2 regions of the Streptomyces sp. NPDC101194 genome follow, and region 1 is predicted to be linked to the other one. Evidence: predicted binding sites of a transcription regulator. Region 1 holds the regulator's gene; the other holds the start of a gene.
The links. The regulator HrcA, encoded in region 1, represses chaperone genes, less so after heat shock. The targets are predictions, from matches to a motif close to TTNGCACTCNGNNNNNCNGAGTGCNAA.
Positions count from the first base shown of each region.

Region 1 (7,798 bases):
TTGAGGCCGCGGTCGCCCTTCCACTGCGTGATGCAGCGCGATGCCTGCCAGGGCACGATCGCGTCGACACCGGTCTCCGTCATCGTCTCGACGGCGACCTCGCCGCGGTCGCCCTTGGGCAGGGCCTGGACGACGGTGACACGGGGTGCGGGCCGGGGCTCCTCGTGGACGGCGACCAGGTCGGTGACCACGAGCCGGTCCTTTCCCTCGGCGGCCCTGACGACGCCCTCCGTCCAACGGCCGTGGCCGTCCGTCAGCACGACGTCCTCACCCGCGCGCAGCCGCTTCACCGACACGGCGTGGCGGCCCTCGGCCCCTTCCAGGACGAACTCGGGCCCGTCGGGAACCTGTTCGACGACGAAGACCGGTGCGGTCACTGCGTACTCCCTGTGCTCACTGCCGTCCGTGCGGCGTCCAGTTCTTCGGCGAGCAGGCCGACCAGCCGGCCGGCCGGCAGCTCGCGTGCCATCCGATGCCCCTGCCCCGCCCATAGCGCCATGCCCTGGGCGTCCCCGGCCCTGGCCGCCGCCTTGCGCAGGCCGGCGGTCAGATGGTGGACCTGCGGGTAGGCGGCCGGGGCGTACGGACCGTGCTCACGCATGAAACGGTTGACCAGGCCCCGGGCCGGGCGACCGGAGAACGCCCGGGTCAGGGCGGTCCGTACGAACAGCGGATTGGTCAGTGCCTGCTTGTGCAGCAGATGCGCCCCGGACTCGGGGCAGACGAGGAAGGCCGTGCCGAGCTGCGCCGCCTCCGCGCCCGCGGCGAGCACCGCGGCGATCTGCGATCCGCGCATCAGCCCGCCCGTGGCGATGATCGGCACCTGTACCGTCTCGCGGACCTGGGCCACCAGGGAGAGCAGTCCTATCCCCGTGCCGTCGGTCTGCGGGTCGTCCCGGTGGGTGGACTGGTGGCCGCCCGCCTCCATGCCCTGGACGCAGACCGCGTCGGCACCCGCCCACTGCGCGGCCTGGGCCTCCTCGGGCGTGGTGACCGTCACCACCGTGCAGGTGCCGACTCCGGCGAACGCGTCGAGGGTGTCGCGGGTCGGGCAGCCGAAGGTGAAGGAGACGGCCGGGACCGGGTCCTCCAGGAGGATGGCGAGTTTCGCCTCGTAGCCGTCGTCGCCGCCGCCGGAGTCCGGGTCGCCGAGCGGGGTCTCGTACCACGCGGCCTCACCGGCGAGCTGGTGCCGGTACACCTCGACGGCGCTCGGGTCGGCGAGCCCCGGCTGCGGCATGAAGAGGTTGACGCCGAAGGGCTGACCGGTCAGCCCGCGCAGCTGCTTGATCTCGTTGTACATGCCGTCCGCGGTCTTGTACCCGGCGGCGAGGAAACCCAGCCCGCCCGCCTCGGCGACGGCGGCGACGAGCTGCGGACAGGACGCCCCACCCGCCATCGGGGCCTGCACGATCGGATACCGGCAGAGATCGGTCAACACGGATGACATGACCGCATCGTGTCACGTCCCGCACGCCTCGGCGTGCGCGGCCTGCGGTCCATTTTGCCCTTAAACGCCGGACGGGCCCGGTGAGCGAGCCCGTCCGGCGGTCAGGAACGGTGTGCGGGGACCGTCAGCGGCCGTTGAAGGCGTCCTTCAGCCGGGAGAAGAGCCCCTGCTGTCCGGGCTGGAACTGGCCGGTGGGCCGCTCCTCTCCGCGCATCTTCGCCAGGTCCCGCAACAGTCGTTCCTGCTCCGGATCCAGCTTCGTCGGGGTCATCACCTCGACGTGCACGATCAGATCGCCGCGCCCGCCGCCCCGCAGATGCGTGATGCCGCGTCCGTGCAACGGGACGGACTGGCCGGACTGGGTGCCGGGTCTGATGTCGACCTCCTCCAGTCCGTCGAGCGTCTCCAGCGGCACCTTGGTGCCGAGCGCGCCCGCCGTCATGGGGATGGTGACCGTGCAGTGCAGATCGTCGCCGCGGCGCTGGAACACCGGGTGCGGCAGCTCGTGGATCTCCACGTAGAGATCGCCGGCCGGGCCGCCGCCGGGGCCGACCTCGCCCTCGCCCGCGAGCTGGATGCGCGTGCCGTTGTCGACACCTGCGGGGATCTTCACGGTGAGTGTGCGCCGCGAGCGGATGCGGCCGTCGCCGGCACACTCCGGGCAGGGGGTCGGCACGACCGTGCCGAAGCCCTGGCACTGCGGGCAGGGCCGCGAGGTCATGACCTGGCCCAGGAAGGACCGGGTGACCTGGGAGACCTCACCGCGGCCGCGACACATGTCACAGGTCTGGGCGGAGGTGCCGGGCGCGGCGCCCTCGCCGTTGCAGGTCGCGCAGACGACGGCCGTGTCGACCTGGATGTCCTTGGTGGTGCCGAACGCGGCCTCTGCCAGGTCGATCTCCAGCCGGATCATCGCGTCCTGACCGCGCCGGGTGCGCGAACGGGGTCCGCGCTGCGACGACGTGCCGAAGAACGCGTCCATGATGTCGGAGAAGTTGCCGAAGCCGCCCTGTCCGAATCCGCCCGCGCCACCGCCGCCGGAGGCGGACAGCGGGTCGCCGCCGAGGTCGTAGACCTGCTTCTTCTGCGGGTCCGACAGCACCTCGTAGGCGGCGTTGATCTCCTTGAACCGCTCCTGGGTCTTCGGATCGGGGTTCACATCCGGATGCAGCTCACGGGCGAGCCGCCGGAATGCCTTCTTGATCTCGTCCTGAGATGCGTCGCGGCGTACGCCGAGTACGGCGTAGTAGTCCGTGGCCACTTACGACTCCGCCAGGATCTGTCCGACGTAACGTGCCACTGCGCGTACCGCTCCCATCGTTCCGGGGTAGTCCATGCGGGTCGGTCCGACCACGCCGAGTTTGGCGACTGCCTCGTCGCCCGAACCGTAGCCGACCGCGACGACGGACGTGGAGTTGAGGCCCTCGTGGGCGTTCTCGTGCCCGATCCGTACGGTCATGCCCGAGTCCTTGGCCTCGCCGAGCAGCTTCAGCAGCACGACCTGCTCCTCCAATGCCTCCAGCACCGGCCGGATCATCACGGGGAAGTCGTGCCCGAACCGGGTGAGGTTGGAGGTGCCGCCGATCATCAGCCGCTCCTCCGTCTCCTCGACGAGGGTTTCGAGCAGGGTGGAGAGCACGGTGGACACGGTTCCCCGGTCCTCGCTCTCGAAGGATTCCGGCAGGTCCTGCACCAGCTGCGGGACGTCCGTGAAGCGGCGCCCGACGACCCGGCTGTTGAGCCGGGCCCGCAGATCGGCGAGAGAGGTCTCACCGAACGGAGCGGGGCAGTCGATCATGCGCTGTTCGACCCGGCCGGTGTCCGTGATCAGCACGAGCATCAGCCGGGCGGACGCCAGCGAGAGCAGTTCCACATGCCGCACCGTGGACCGGGTCAGCGAGGGGTACTGCACGATGGCGACCTGCCGGGTCAGCTGCGCGAGCAGCCGAACGGTGCGGCCCACGACGTCGTCGAGGTCGACAGCGCCGTCGAGGAAGTTGTGAATGGCGCGACGTTCCGGCGACGAGAGGGGCTTGACGCCCGCGAGCTTGTCGACGAAGAGCCGGTAGCCCTTGTCCGTCGGGATGCGTCCCGCGCTGGTGTGGGGCTGGGCGATGAAGCCCTCGTCCTCCAGCACCGCCATGTCGTTGCGGACGGTGGCCGGGGAGACCCCCAGCTTGTGCCGTTCGGTGAGCGCCTTGGAGCCGACGGGCTCCTCGGTGCCGACATAGTCCTGGACGATGGCGCGCAGCACTTCGAGTCTGCGTTCGCTGAGCATCGCGCACACCTCCAGCTGTGTTTCCTCGGTGGTTCTCGGGCCGTTCCTGTTTCTTTCCCAGGAATCCTCCTGGCACTCTGTCGATGTGAGTGCCAGCAACCCCCCGGCCAGTGTACGGCGGACGAGTGGGGGCCTAGCAAGGGCGACCGGCCACCCTGCCGCGATACCGTGCAGGTCTTTTGCGGATAGCGTCGCGGTATGAACGCCTCTTGGGAAGAGTTCGGCTGGGAGCGACTCGGTCACGGAGTGGGCCGGCGGCGGCTTCCCGGGTGGGATGCGACGGTCGCGCTGGTGGCCGGAACGGACGGCGCGCTGCTCTACGACACCGGATCGACGCTCCGCGAGGGGGCACAGGTGCGGGCCCAGGCACAGGCCCTGCTGGGTCGGAGGGTGACGCATATCGCACTCAGCCACCCCCATTTCGACCATGTGCTCGGCACCGCGGCCTTCTCCGGCGCCGAGGTGTACGGAGCGGTCGGCATGGCCGGTCTCCTGGAGCGCGGGGCGGACGAGCTGTGCTCCGACGCGGTGCGCCACGGGGTGCCCGAGCACGACGCGGTGGAGGCCGCCGGTGTGCTGGTGGCGCCTCAACACGAGGTGTGCGGCGAGTGGACCCTCGATCTGGGCGGCGGCCGTCAGGTGCTGCTGGTGAACATGGGCCCCGCCCACAGCGGCCAGGATCTGGTGGCCCTCGTCCCCGGCTCCCCGACGGTGGTGCTCTGCGGCGACCTGGTCGAGGAGTCCGGCGAACCGCAGGCGGGCCCGGACGCGGCGCCTTCCCGTTGGCCGGCCGCGCTGGACCGGCTGCTGGCGCTCGGCGGCGAGGACGCGGTGTACGTCCCGGGACACGGGGCGGTGGTGGACGCGGCGTTCGTCAGGGCCCAGCGCGACCGGCTGGCCGCCCTCTTCGGCGTGTCGTGAGGTGTTGTCGTCCTATCGTCGTCCGATGCGCAGCTACCAGCCGGACCTGACCCCGCCGTGGAAGAGGTCCGCCCCCGTTCCCGAGGTCCCCGCCGAGCCCGATCTGGTCGTGGAGGAGGTCTCCACCGGATTCTGCGGTGCGGTGATCCGCTGCGAGAAGACGGCCCAGGGGCCGACCGTGACCCTGGAGGACCGTTTCGGCAAGCACCGGGTGTTCCCGATGGAGCCGCGCGGCTTCCTGCTGGAGGGCCGGGTGGTCACGCTGGTACGCCCGTCGGCCGCCGGTCCCGTGCGTCCCACGCGTACGGCCTCGGGATCGGTCGCGGTCCCCGGGGCGCGCGCCCGGGTGGCGCGGGCGGGCCGGATCTATGTGGAGGGACGCCACGACGCGGAACTGGTCGAACGGGTCTGGGGCGACGACCTGCGGATCGAGGGCGTGGTCGTCGAGTACCTGGAGGGCATCGACGACCTCCCGGCCATCGTGCGCGAGTTCTCGCCCGGCCCGGACGCCAGGCTCGGCGTCCTGGTCGACCACCTGGTCCCCGGCTCCAAGGAGTCCAGGATCGCGGACCTGGTCTCTGACGCGGACGTCCTGGTGGTCGGCCACCCCTACATCGACGTGTGGGAGGCGGTGAAGCCGTCGTCCGTGGGCATTCCGGCATGGCCGGTGGTGCCGCGCGGCCAGGACTGGAAGACGGGCGTGTGCCGCTCGCTGGGCTGGCCGGAGAACACGGGGGCGGCCTGGCAGCGGATCCTTTCCACGGTGCGCTCGTACCGGGACCTGGAACCGGCACTGCTGGGCTCGGTGGAGCATCTGATCGACTTCGTGACGGCGCCGCCCGAGTAGCTCCTCCGAGGGCCGGGGTCGGAGCCCGGCCCCGCTCCGCCCCTCAGTCCACCAGGTCCCGCACCACCGCGTCCGCCAGCAGCCTCCCGCGCAGGGTGAGCACCGCCCGCCCCTCCTCGTACGGCCCGCGTTCCAGCAGCCCGTCCTCCACCGCCCGCCCCGCCGCGGCCAGCCCCGCCGGTGCCAGCAGCGCCAGCGGGCAGCCGTCCACGAGCCGCAGCTCCAAAAGGATCCGCTCGACCCGGCGGTCCTCCGCGGTGAGGATCTCGCGCCCGGCGCCGGGCGACCGCCCCTCGGCCAGGGCCTGCGCGTACGCCCCCGGATGCTTGACGTTCCACCAGCGCACCCCACCGACATGGCTGTGCGCCCCGGGACCTGCGCCCCACCAGTCGGCGCCGCGCCAGTACAGCTCGTTGTGCAGGCAGCGGCCCTCGGGCGTACGGGCCCAGTTCGACACCTCGTACCAGGAGAAGCCCGCCGCGGCCATCGCCTCGTCCGCGATCAGGTAACGGTCCGCATGGGCGTCGTCATCGGTCATCGGGATCTCGCCGCGCCGGATCCGGCGGGCCAGCTGCGTCCCCTCCTCCACGATCAGCGCGTACGCCGACACATGGTCCGGCCCCGCTCCGATCGCCGCGTCCAGCGAGGCCCGCCAGTCGTCGTCGGACTCCCCGGGCGTGCCGTAGATCAGGTCGAGGTTGATGTGCTCGAAGCCCGCCTCCCGCGCCTCGGCTACGCACGCCTCGGGCCGTCCCGGCGTGTGCGTACGGTCCAGGATCTTCAGCACGTGCTGCCGCGCGCTCTGCATCCCGAACGAGATCCGGTTGAAGCCCCCCTCCCGCAGCTCGGACAGATATGCCGGACCGACGGACTCCGGATTGGCCTCGGTGGTGATCTCGGCATCGTCCGCCAGCCCGAACTCCTCGCGGATCGCTCCCAGCATCCGCACCAGGTCCGCGGCGGCCAGCAGGGTCGGCGTACCGCCGCCGACGAAGACCGTGCGGACCGGGCGCGGGTCGTCGCCGAGGACCTTGCGGGCCTGGCGGACCTCGCCGATCAGATGCGCCGCGTAGTTGTCTCGGGATGCCAGGGCGCCGCCGGAGCCGCGCAGCTCGGTGGCGGTGTACGTGTTGAAGTCGCAGTAGCCGCAGCGGGTCGCGCAGTAGGGCACATGCAGGTAGAAGCCGAGCGGCCGGGCGGCGGCGCCTTCCAGGGCATGGCGGGGCAGCGCCCCGTCGTCGGGTACGGGTTCACCAGCGGGCAGTACGGAAGGCATACCGCCCATTGTCGCTCGCCGTCCGGGAACCTCCGAGCCACGCCCGTGATCACGGAACGACGGCGCCCACGGACCGCACGGCCGCCCCCCGGCGACCGCACCGCACCGTCCCCTCGTCCTTCCCCTGCTCCCCCCTCGTCCCCTCGTTCTCGTCCTCACCCCGCCTGGAGCACCAGCAGGGCCAGATCGTCGTCGGGCGGCCGCTCGGCGAACTCGTGCACGGCCCGCTTGATCCGGTCCGCGATCCCGTCCGCCGACAGCCCGGCACAGTCGGCGAGCGCGAGGGCCAGGCCGTCCCCGTCGTCGAACATGAGCGGCCCGCAGCGCCGCTCCGTCACGCCGTCCGTGACGCACAGCAGGCTGTCGCCGGGCGCCAGGTCGAAGCTCTGGCTCTCGTACGCGACATCGTCGAAGATCCCGAGCAGCATCTGCGGCTCGGCGGCCGGGCGCACCTCTCCGTCGGGCCGCAGCAGCAGCGGCAGCGGGTGGCCCGCGCTGGCGAGGGTGCAGCGCACGCCGCCGTCGGGCAGCGGCACGAGTTCCCCGTACAGCAGGGAGAGAAAGCGGGACTGTCCGGTGTCGGCCGTCTGCTGGCCGCCGGCCGCGGCCACCATGAGCGCGGCCGCCTCGGCGGCCTCCATCGCGTCGTCGAGGAGCAGCCGGTTGAGCCGGTCGAGCACCTCGCCGACGCCGAACCCCTCACGGGCCAGCAGCCGGAGCCAGGGCCGGGCGAGGCCGGTGACGACGGCGGCTTCCGGGCCGCTGCCCTGGACGTCGCCGAGGACGAAGCACCAGCGGTCGCCGGGGCACGGGAAGATGTCGTAGAAGTCACCGCCGACGACCCCGTCGTCGCTGGGTTCGTACACCAGGGAGCTGGTGACGCCCGGTATGTCGGCGACCTTGCCGGGCAGCAGCGCGCGTTGCAGGATGCGGCTGATGGTGGCCTGCCGCGTGTAGGCGCGGGCGGCGCCCACGGCGAGGCCGACGCGGCGTACGAAGTCCTCGATCAGGGCGGTCACCTCGTCG
Region 1 is NZ_JBIWOS010000001.1:632,329-640,126, reverse strand. Features, by position in the region: gene ACIRP2_RS02770 (16S rRNA (uracil(1498)-N(3))-methyltransferase) at 1-377, opposite strand, end outside; gene ACIRP2_RS02765 (nitronate monooxygenase) at 374-1,450, opposite strand; gene dnaJ (molecular chaperone DnaJ) at 1,575-2,711, opposite strand; gene hrcA (heat-inducible transcriptional repressor HrcA) at 2,712-3,728, opposite strand; gene ACIRP2_RS02750 (MBL fold metallo-hydrolase) at 3,927-4,649, shown strand; gene ACIRP2_RS02745 (DUF3097 domain-containing protein) at 4,675-5,496, shown strand; gene hemW (radical SAM family heme chaperone HemW) at 5,540-6,781, opposite strand; gene ACIRP2_RS02735 (SpoIIE family protein phosphatase) at 6,928-7,798, opposite strand, start outside.

Region 2 (7,798 bases), on a different contig from region 1:
CACCGACCCGTACCTCGTCGCCCACGACCTGGCCGACCCGACGCCCGAGGTGGCCGCCGCGCTGGCCGAGGCCGAGGTGCTGTTCACCTGCTGGGGCGCGACCCCGCTCACCGCCGAGGTGCTGTCGGCCGCGCCCCGGCTGCGCGCCGTGGTGCACGCGGCGGGTTCCGTGAAGCACCACATCACCGACGCCTGCTGGGAGCGCGGGCTCGCCGTCACCACGGCGGCCGGGGCCAACGCGCTGCCCGTCGCCGAATTCACCCTTGCCGCGATCCTCTTCGCGGGCAAGCGGGTCCTGCACTCCGCGGACCGCTACCGCACCCTGCGCGCCGACCACGACTGGCTCGCGGAACTCGACGGCTGGGGCAACTACCGCCGCACGGTCGGCATCATCGGCGCCTCCCGCATCGGCCGGCGCGTGATCGAACTGCTGCGCCCCTTCGATCTGGACGTCCTGCTGTACGACCCGTACGTGGACGGTCCGGAGGCGGCGCGGCTCGGTGTACGGCTCACCTCGCTCGACGAGCTGTGCGCGAGCAGTTCGGTCGTTTCGGTGCACGCGCCGCAGCTTCCTCAGACGCGTCATCTGATCGGCGCGGCTCAGCTGTCGGCCATGGCGACCGGGACGACGCTGATCAACACGGCGCGGGGTTCGCTGGTCGACGAGGAGGCGCTGCTGCCCGAGCTGACGGCCGGTCGGCTGCACGCGGTGCTGGATGTGACGGAACCCGAACTCCCGCCCGCGCACTCGCCGTTGTACGACCTGCCGAATGTACTGCTCACGCCGCACGTCGCGGGTTCGCTGGGCGGCGAACTGCACCGGATGGCCGACCAGGCGCTGGACGAGACGGAACGGTACGTACAGGGTCTGCCCTTCGCGGACCCGGTGCTGCCGGAGGCGCTGCCGCACTCGGCCTGACGCGGGCTCCGTCCCTGCCCGCACCTCCCCTGCGGCGTCCCCGGCCCGGGGCGCCGCACACACCGAGGCCCGGTACCCCGCGACGGGGTACCGGGCCTCGGTGCCTGTGGTGCTGCACGCCGGTGCCGTGACCGGCGACGGTCGACGGGGCGACCGTCGCCGGAAGGGGCGCTAGTGCGAGTGGCCGTGACCGTGGCCGTGACCGGCCTCGGCCTCTTCCTCGGCCGGCTTCTCGACGACCAGCGTCTCGGTCGTCAGCAGCAGCGACGCGATGGACGCGGCGTTCTCCAGCGCGGAGCGGGTGACCTTGACCGGGTCGATGACGCCGGCCTTCACCAGGTCGCCGTACTCGCCGGTCGCGGCGTTGAAGCCCTGGCCCTTGTCGAGCTCGGCGACCTTCGAGGTGATGACGTAACCCTCGAGGCCCGCGTTCTCGGCGATCCAGCGCAGCGGCTCGACCGCGGCGCGGCGCACGACCGCGACACCGGTGGCCTCGTCGCCCGTCTTGCCGAGGTTGCCGTCGAGGACCTTGACGGCGTGGACGATGGCGGAGCCACCACCGGAGACGATGCCCTCCTCGACCGCGGCGCGGGTCGCGGAGATGGCGTCCTCCAGACGGTGCTTCTTCTCCTTCAGCTCCACCTCGGTGGCGGCACCGACACGGATCACGCACACGCCGCCGGCCAGCTTCGCGAGGCGCTCCTGGAGCTTCTCGCGGTCCCAGTCGGAGTCCGTGGCCTCGATCTCGGCCTTGATCTGGTTGACCCGGCCCTTGACGTCGCCGGGCTCGCCGCCGCCGTCCACGATCGTCGTGTCGTCCTTGGAGACGGTGACGCGGCGGGCGGTGCCCAGCACGTCCAGACCGGCCTGGTCGAGCTTGAGGCCGACCTCCTCGGCGATGACGGTCGCACCGGTGAGGGTGGCGATGTCGCCGAGCATGGCCTTGCGGCGGTCACCGAAGCCCGGGGCCTTCACCGCGACGGCGTTGAAGGTGCCGCGGATCTTGTTGACGACGAGGGTCGACAGCGCCTCGCCCTCGACGTCCTCGGCGATGATCAGCAGCGGCTTGGAGCCACCGGCCTGGATGACCTTCTCCAGCAGCGGGAGCAGCTCCTGGATCGAGCCGATCTTGCCCTGGTGGATCAGGATGTACGGGTCGTCGAGGACGGCCTCCATGCGCTCCTGGTCGGTCACCATGTACGGGGACAGGTAGCCCTTGTCGAAGGCCATGCCCTCGGTGAAGTCGAGGTCCAGACCGAAGGTGTTGGACTCCTCGACGGTGATGACACCGTCCTTGCCGACCTTGTCCATCGCGTCCGCGATGAGCTCGCCGACCTGCGGGTCCTGCGCGGAGAGCGCGGCGACGGCGGCGATGTCGGTCTTGTCGTCGATCGGACGGGCGGTCGCGAGGAGCTCCTCGGACACGGCCTTGACCGCGGCGTCGATGCCCTTCTTCAGGGCGGCCGGGGAAGCACCCGCGGCGACGTTGCGCAGACCCTCGCGGACGAGCGCCTGGGCCAGCACGGTGGCGGTGGTCGTACCGTCACCCGCGACGTCGTTGGTCTTGGTCGCCACTTCCTTCACCAGCTGGGCGCCGAGGTTCTCGTACGGGTCGTCGAGCTCGACCTCGCGCGCGATGGTGACACCGTCGTTGGTGATGGTGGGAGCGCCGAACTTCTTGTCGATGACGACGTTGCGGCCCTTGGGGCCGATCGTCACCTTGACCGTGTCGGCAAGCTTGTTGACGCCGCGCTCAAGGGCGCGACGGGCGTCCTCGTCGAACTTCAGAATCTTCGCCATGGGAGCTGAGCTTTCCTCTCAAATGAACTGCGCCCCCGACCGCCCGGCTGGTTAGTTCGCAGGGGGCCAGGGGCGCAGAACAGAAGCAAACGTGGGTGAATTACTTCTCGATGATCGCGAGAACGTCGCGAGCCGAGAGGACGAGGTACTCCTCGCCGTTGTACTTCACCTCGGTGCCGCCGTACTTGCTGTACAGAACGACGTCGCCGGTCTTGACGTCGAGCGGAAGGCGCTCGCCGTTCTCGAAGCGGCCCGGGCCCACGGCCAGGACGACGCCCTCCTGGGGCTTCTCCTTGGCGGTGTCCGGAATGACCAGGCCGGAGGCCGTGGTCTGCTCGGCGTCGAGCGGCTGGACCACAATGCGGTCCTCGAGCGGCTTGATCGCAACCTTGGTGCTGGCGGTCGACACGATCCGGTCTCCCCCTTCGGAGATCTCACGGGGTTAAGAGTCTTTGGGTGGCGACCAGGTGGATCCGTCGTCGCGGGTGCCGGACCTGCCAGTCGCGCAGTACTGCTGGCACTCTCCAGTGGTGAGTGCCAGCACCGAGACTATGACCGGGATTAGCACTCGGTCAAGCGGAGTGCCAATTCAGCCAGTCGTGGCGTGCCGAGACCCCTGCCCGCCCCCGCAGCTCGCCACCCCCGCGCGGCGGACCGCACACCAGTCCGGGCAACGGTCCGGACACCTTGAGGACAACGCGGGGACGGACCGATCCGTTCCGTACGACCGTGATGGCGTGCCCGGATCTCCGTACGGCCCGCCGGCCCCGCCCTCGCCCCGCCCCTCGACCGCGCGGCACCACTCGCGCACCGTCAACGGCTGTCTCGACGTGCTGCTCGGTCTGCTGCTGGTGGCCCTGGAAGGGCTGATCTGCGCGGTCGCCGCCTACTCCCTGACGGTCTCGCGACTGGACCTCGACGGCCGGGAGGCAACCGGTCCGCCGCCCATGGACTGGACGCCGGCCCTCGTCTTCGGCGGGTTCGCCGCGGTGGTCTCCCTGTTCGCCGTGGTCCTGATCCGCTCGAACTGGCCCTGGGCGGGTGGGATCCAGGTCCTGGCCGCACTGCTGCTGTGCCTGGTCACGGTGCAGACCGGGCACGAGGACTACCGCCGCTCGCACCCGGCACCGGCCCCCGCCCCCTCGTACGACCCCGGACGGCCCGGCCACCAGTGCCTCAGCGGCGGCGACGACCACGAGTGCCTGGACTCCGGCGGCTGAGGGCAGGCGACGACCAGCGACCGCGGCGCCCCGTGAGCGCCGCGCGGACGCGCTCGCGGGCCGGCCTGGGGCGTCGGCCGCGGCCGGGTCATCTTCTGCGCGGCCTTGCGGCCCAGCCGTTCGATCGGGTCCACCGACTGTGCGCACGCGGTGGTGGCGGTCAGCAGCGCACCCGCTGTCAGCAGTCCGGCGAGCAGCCGGTGCGCCCTTGTCATACGTAGTCCTCCAGCCGGGCCACGGCGTACCCCTTGTCCGTGATGGTCTTCATGACGGCGCGGACCAGGTCGGTCATGCCGGCTCCCCACTCCTTCCGGCCGCGGAAGTGCGTGAGGATGATGTCGCCGGGGTGCAGGTCCTGGTCCCCCTCGCGCCATTCCATGTGGTCCGGGAACGCTTCCGCGTTCCAGAGCGGCACGGCCTCGATGCCGCAGGACTTCGCGATGCGGAGCGTGTCCCCGTCGTAGTTGCCGTACGGCGGACGGAAGAGGGTCGGACGCTTGCCGAACTGCTTCTCGATGATGTCCTGCTGGTCGCAGATCTCACGCTTCTGCCCGCTGTAGGAGAGGCCGGGCAGATAGGGGTGGTTGAGCGTGTGGTTGTTGAGGGACACGCCCAGCCGCTGCGCCTCGCCGAAGTACCCGTAGTTGTCGCTCACCTCGTAGTCGCTGAGGAACGCGCTGTACGGGATGTCCAGCTCGTCCATCATCCGCAGCAGCTCGGGGTCCTTCTCGGAACCGTCGTCCATCGTCAGGAAGACGACCCGGTCCTTGGTCGGGACGGTGGTGAACACCGGCGGCAGCGAGTCGTCGCCGCCCTCGGCCTCGAACCCCTCCCGGGTGGTGAGGTGCGGCTTCACCGCGGGCGGCAAAGGCGCGACCAGCGGTGGCCCGCCCAGTCCCCATTTCTTCGCGAGGGCCGCCCGCACGGCCGGGGCGAGCCTCGCGTTCTCATGGGATCCGTCGGGTGCGCGGCCCAGTTCGGCCGGCTGCCCGGGACCCGCCTTCTGTCCGGGACCGCCCGGGTGCCCGGTGTCCGCGTCGCCCCGGCCGCCGGCCCCGGACGCGCAGCCCGAGCCGATCGCGGCGAGCAGGAGTACGGCCAGGACCACGCGGGTCGGCCGGTGCGTGCCGGTGTCGAACGTGCCTGATTCTCGCCTCTCCACGTCTAATTCTTCCTTTTGTCGTATAAGTCATACGGAGTCGCATACTGCCAGCCCGTTCCGGACCCAGGAGCCCGACACCGCCGCCGGGTCCGCCGGTCAACCCGGCTGGCTCACAATGGGACGGGTGAACGCTCTCGCCCCGAACGACCCGAACGGCCCGTCCGACGCCCCCGACCCGTCCGACGCCGCCGACCCGCTCGCCGCCTTCATGGCCCTGCGCACGCCGGAGGGCGCGGCGCTGCTGGACGGGCTGCGCTCGTACGACCCCGCCCAGGAGCTCGCCACCGCCACCCGGCTGCGCCGCACCCATCCGGCCGCCCTGGTGTCCGCCGCGCTGGGACAGGCGCGGCTGCGGCAGCGGGCGGTGGCGAAATTCGGCGCCGAGGACGCGTACCGGATGTTCTTCACGCCGAACGGCGTCGAGCAGGCGACCCGTACCTCGGTGGCCACCCATCGCGCGCGGCGGTTCGTGGAGGCGGGAGTGCGCAGCGTCGCCGACCTCTGCTGCGGGATCGGCGGCGACGCGATCGCGCTCGCGCGGGCGGGCATCTCGGTCCTGGCCGTGGACCGCGATCCGCTGACCGCCGAGGTGGCCCGTGCCAACGCCGCCGCGCTCGGCCTGGACGGTCTGATCGAGGTGCGCCGCGCCGATGTCACCGGGATCGACACCTCGCCGTACGACGCGGTCTTCGTCGATCCGGCGCGGCGCGGCGGCAGGGGCAGGATCTTCGACCCCGAGGCGTACTCGCCGCCGCTCTCCTGGGCGACCGGCGCGGCGCTCGGGGCCCCGCGCGCCGCGCTGAAGATCGCCCCCGGCATCCCGCACGAGGCGATCCCGGCACGTGCCGAGGCCGAGTGGATCTCGGACGGCGGCGACGTGAAGGAGGCGGTGCTCTGGTTCGGTGAGGGCTTCACGGCCGGTTCGTACCGCGCCACCGTGCTGCCGGCCGGCGCCGCGCTGTGGTCCCCGGCCCCGCTGCCCGCCCCGCCCGTCGGCCCGGTCGGCCGCTATCTGTACGAGCCGGACGGCGCCGTCATCCGCGCCCATCTGGTCGCCGACATCGTGGCGCGGTGCGACGGCCGCCTGATCGACGAGACCATCGCGTACGTCACGAGCGACGAGCCGTACGACTCCCCGTACACCACCGGGTACGAGATCACCGACCGGCTGCCGTTCCACATGAAGCGGCTGAAGGCGCTGCTGAGGGAGCGGAAGGTCGGCGTCCTGACGGTGAAGAAGCGTGGCTCGGCCGTCGAGCCGGAGGAGCTGCGCCGCAGGATGAAGCTCCAGGGGCCGAACGCGGCGACGGTCTTCCTGACCCGGGTGGCCGGAGCGCCGACGATGCTGATCGGCCACCCGCTGACCGGTCCCGCCTGACCGGCGGGGACGGCCGTCAGGCCAGGTCGGTCAGGTCCTCGGCGTACACCTGGGAGAGTGGCTGAGGACCCACGTACTGCTGGCAGTTGCACTGACCGGCCTCGAAACGGACCGGCTTCTTGGCCTCGTCCCAGGCCGTCGGCACCTCGACCCGCTCATGGCACCTGCCCTGCTTGTCGTGCTTGGCGAGATGGTGCGTGCAGCCGCAGACCGGCTCCGGCGGCTTGTGGGCCGCTTCGACGGCCAGCCGCTCCTGCCTGGCCGCCTCCAGCAGTTCCAGCTTGCGGCTGTGCCGGTTGCGCAGTGCGGTACGGACGTTGTCGACGGCCCATCCGAAGCCGCCCGTCCAGAAGATGATGAGCACCCACCAGTACCACTCCATGTGACACTCCTCCCCCTGCGTGACTCATGTGTCCGGCCAGGATAGGTCCGGCTCAGCGGTGTGCACCGCCCCCGGCGGAGAACAGCGGCTCCGGGGAGGACGCCCCGACCAGTACTCGCAGCACCCAACGGCGGTGGGCGAAGGCCTTGGTGACGCCGATCAGTCCGACGAGCCAGCAGATCGTCCCGAGTCCCATGACCAGGGCGGCGAGGCCGAAACCGCCCCGGACCGCCTCGTCGGTCGCCGGGACCGCGATGCAGGTGTACAGCCCGAGCACGCACAGCGCGAAGGACAACAGCAACCAGACGAGACTGACGCCCGGCATCCTCAAACGCGCGTCGCGCACCGGATCGCGGTCCAACCCGCCCCAGGCGTCGAGCAGTCGGCGGATGTCGAGGTCGTGGCGCAGTCCGATGACGACGAGGACGACCGCGGGCACCGCGCAACAGGCGCCCATTCCGGCGAGGATCACGGCGAGCACGGCGCTGAAGATGTCGTAGGTCTCCTCGAACGTGATGAGCGCCGCGCTCACCAGCGACCAGCCGACCGCGCAGAGCGCCCCCCACAGCCACAGCGTCACCAGCCGCCCCGGTGAGAGGTGCCTCTTCACCAACTCCCCCAGCACCACGGCCCGGTCGGTGAGCAGCGCCTCACGGTCGGGCCAGGAACGTATCTCCACGGGCGGTGGGGGCGGCGGCAGTTGTGCGCGGCTGAACATGGGCCAGACCCTATCGACCGTGGACACCTGCCGACGGCACGGTGCGTCGGGGCCGCCGGGGTGCCATGCTGGAAAGCGACACACGGAGGTTCACGATGGGGTTCTATGCCGAACGGATCGTGCCCCGGATCGCCGATGCCGCCGGCCGCTCCAAGGCGGTCGAGCCGCTGCGGCGCCGGGTCTGCGAAGGCCTGTACGGCGAGATCATCGAGATCGGGT
Region 2 is NZ_JBIWOS010000002.1:576,123-583,920, reverse strand. Features, by position in the region: gene ACIRP2_RS09440 (hydroxyacid dehydrogenase) at 1-919, shown strand, start outside; gene groL (chaperonin GroEL) at 1,091-2,719, opposite strand; gene groES (co-chaperone GroES) at 2,820-3,128, opposite strand; gene ACIRP2_RS09425 (DUF6234 family protein) at 3,457-3,939, shown strand; gene ACIRP2_RS09420 (polysaccharide deacetylase family protein) at 4,151-5,101, opposite strand; gene ACIRP2_RS09415 (methyltransferase domain-containing protein) at 5,217-6,479, shown strand; gene ACIRP2_RS09410 (hypothetical protein) at 6,496-6,861, opposite strand; gene ACIRP2_RS09405 (hypothetical protein) at 6,914-7,579, opposite strand; gene ACIRP2_RS09400 (class I SAM-dependent methyltransferase) at 7,675-7,798, shown strand, end outside.
Region 2: a site for HrcA is predicted at 3,281-3,307, ahead of groES (co-chaperone GroES). Genes of this name have one in related genera too.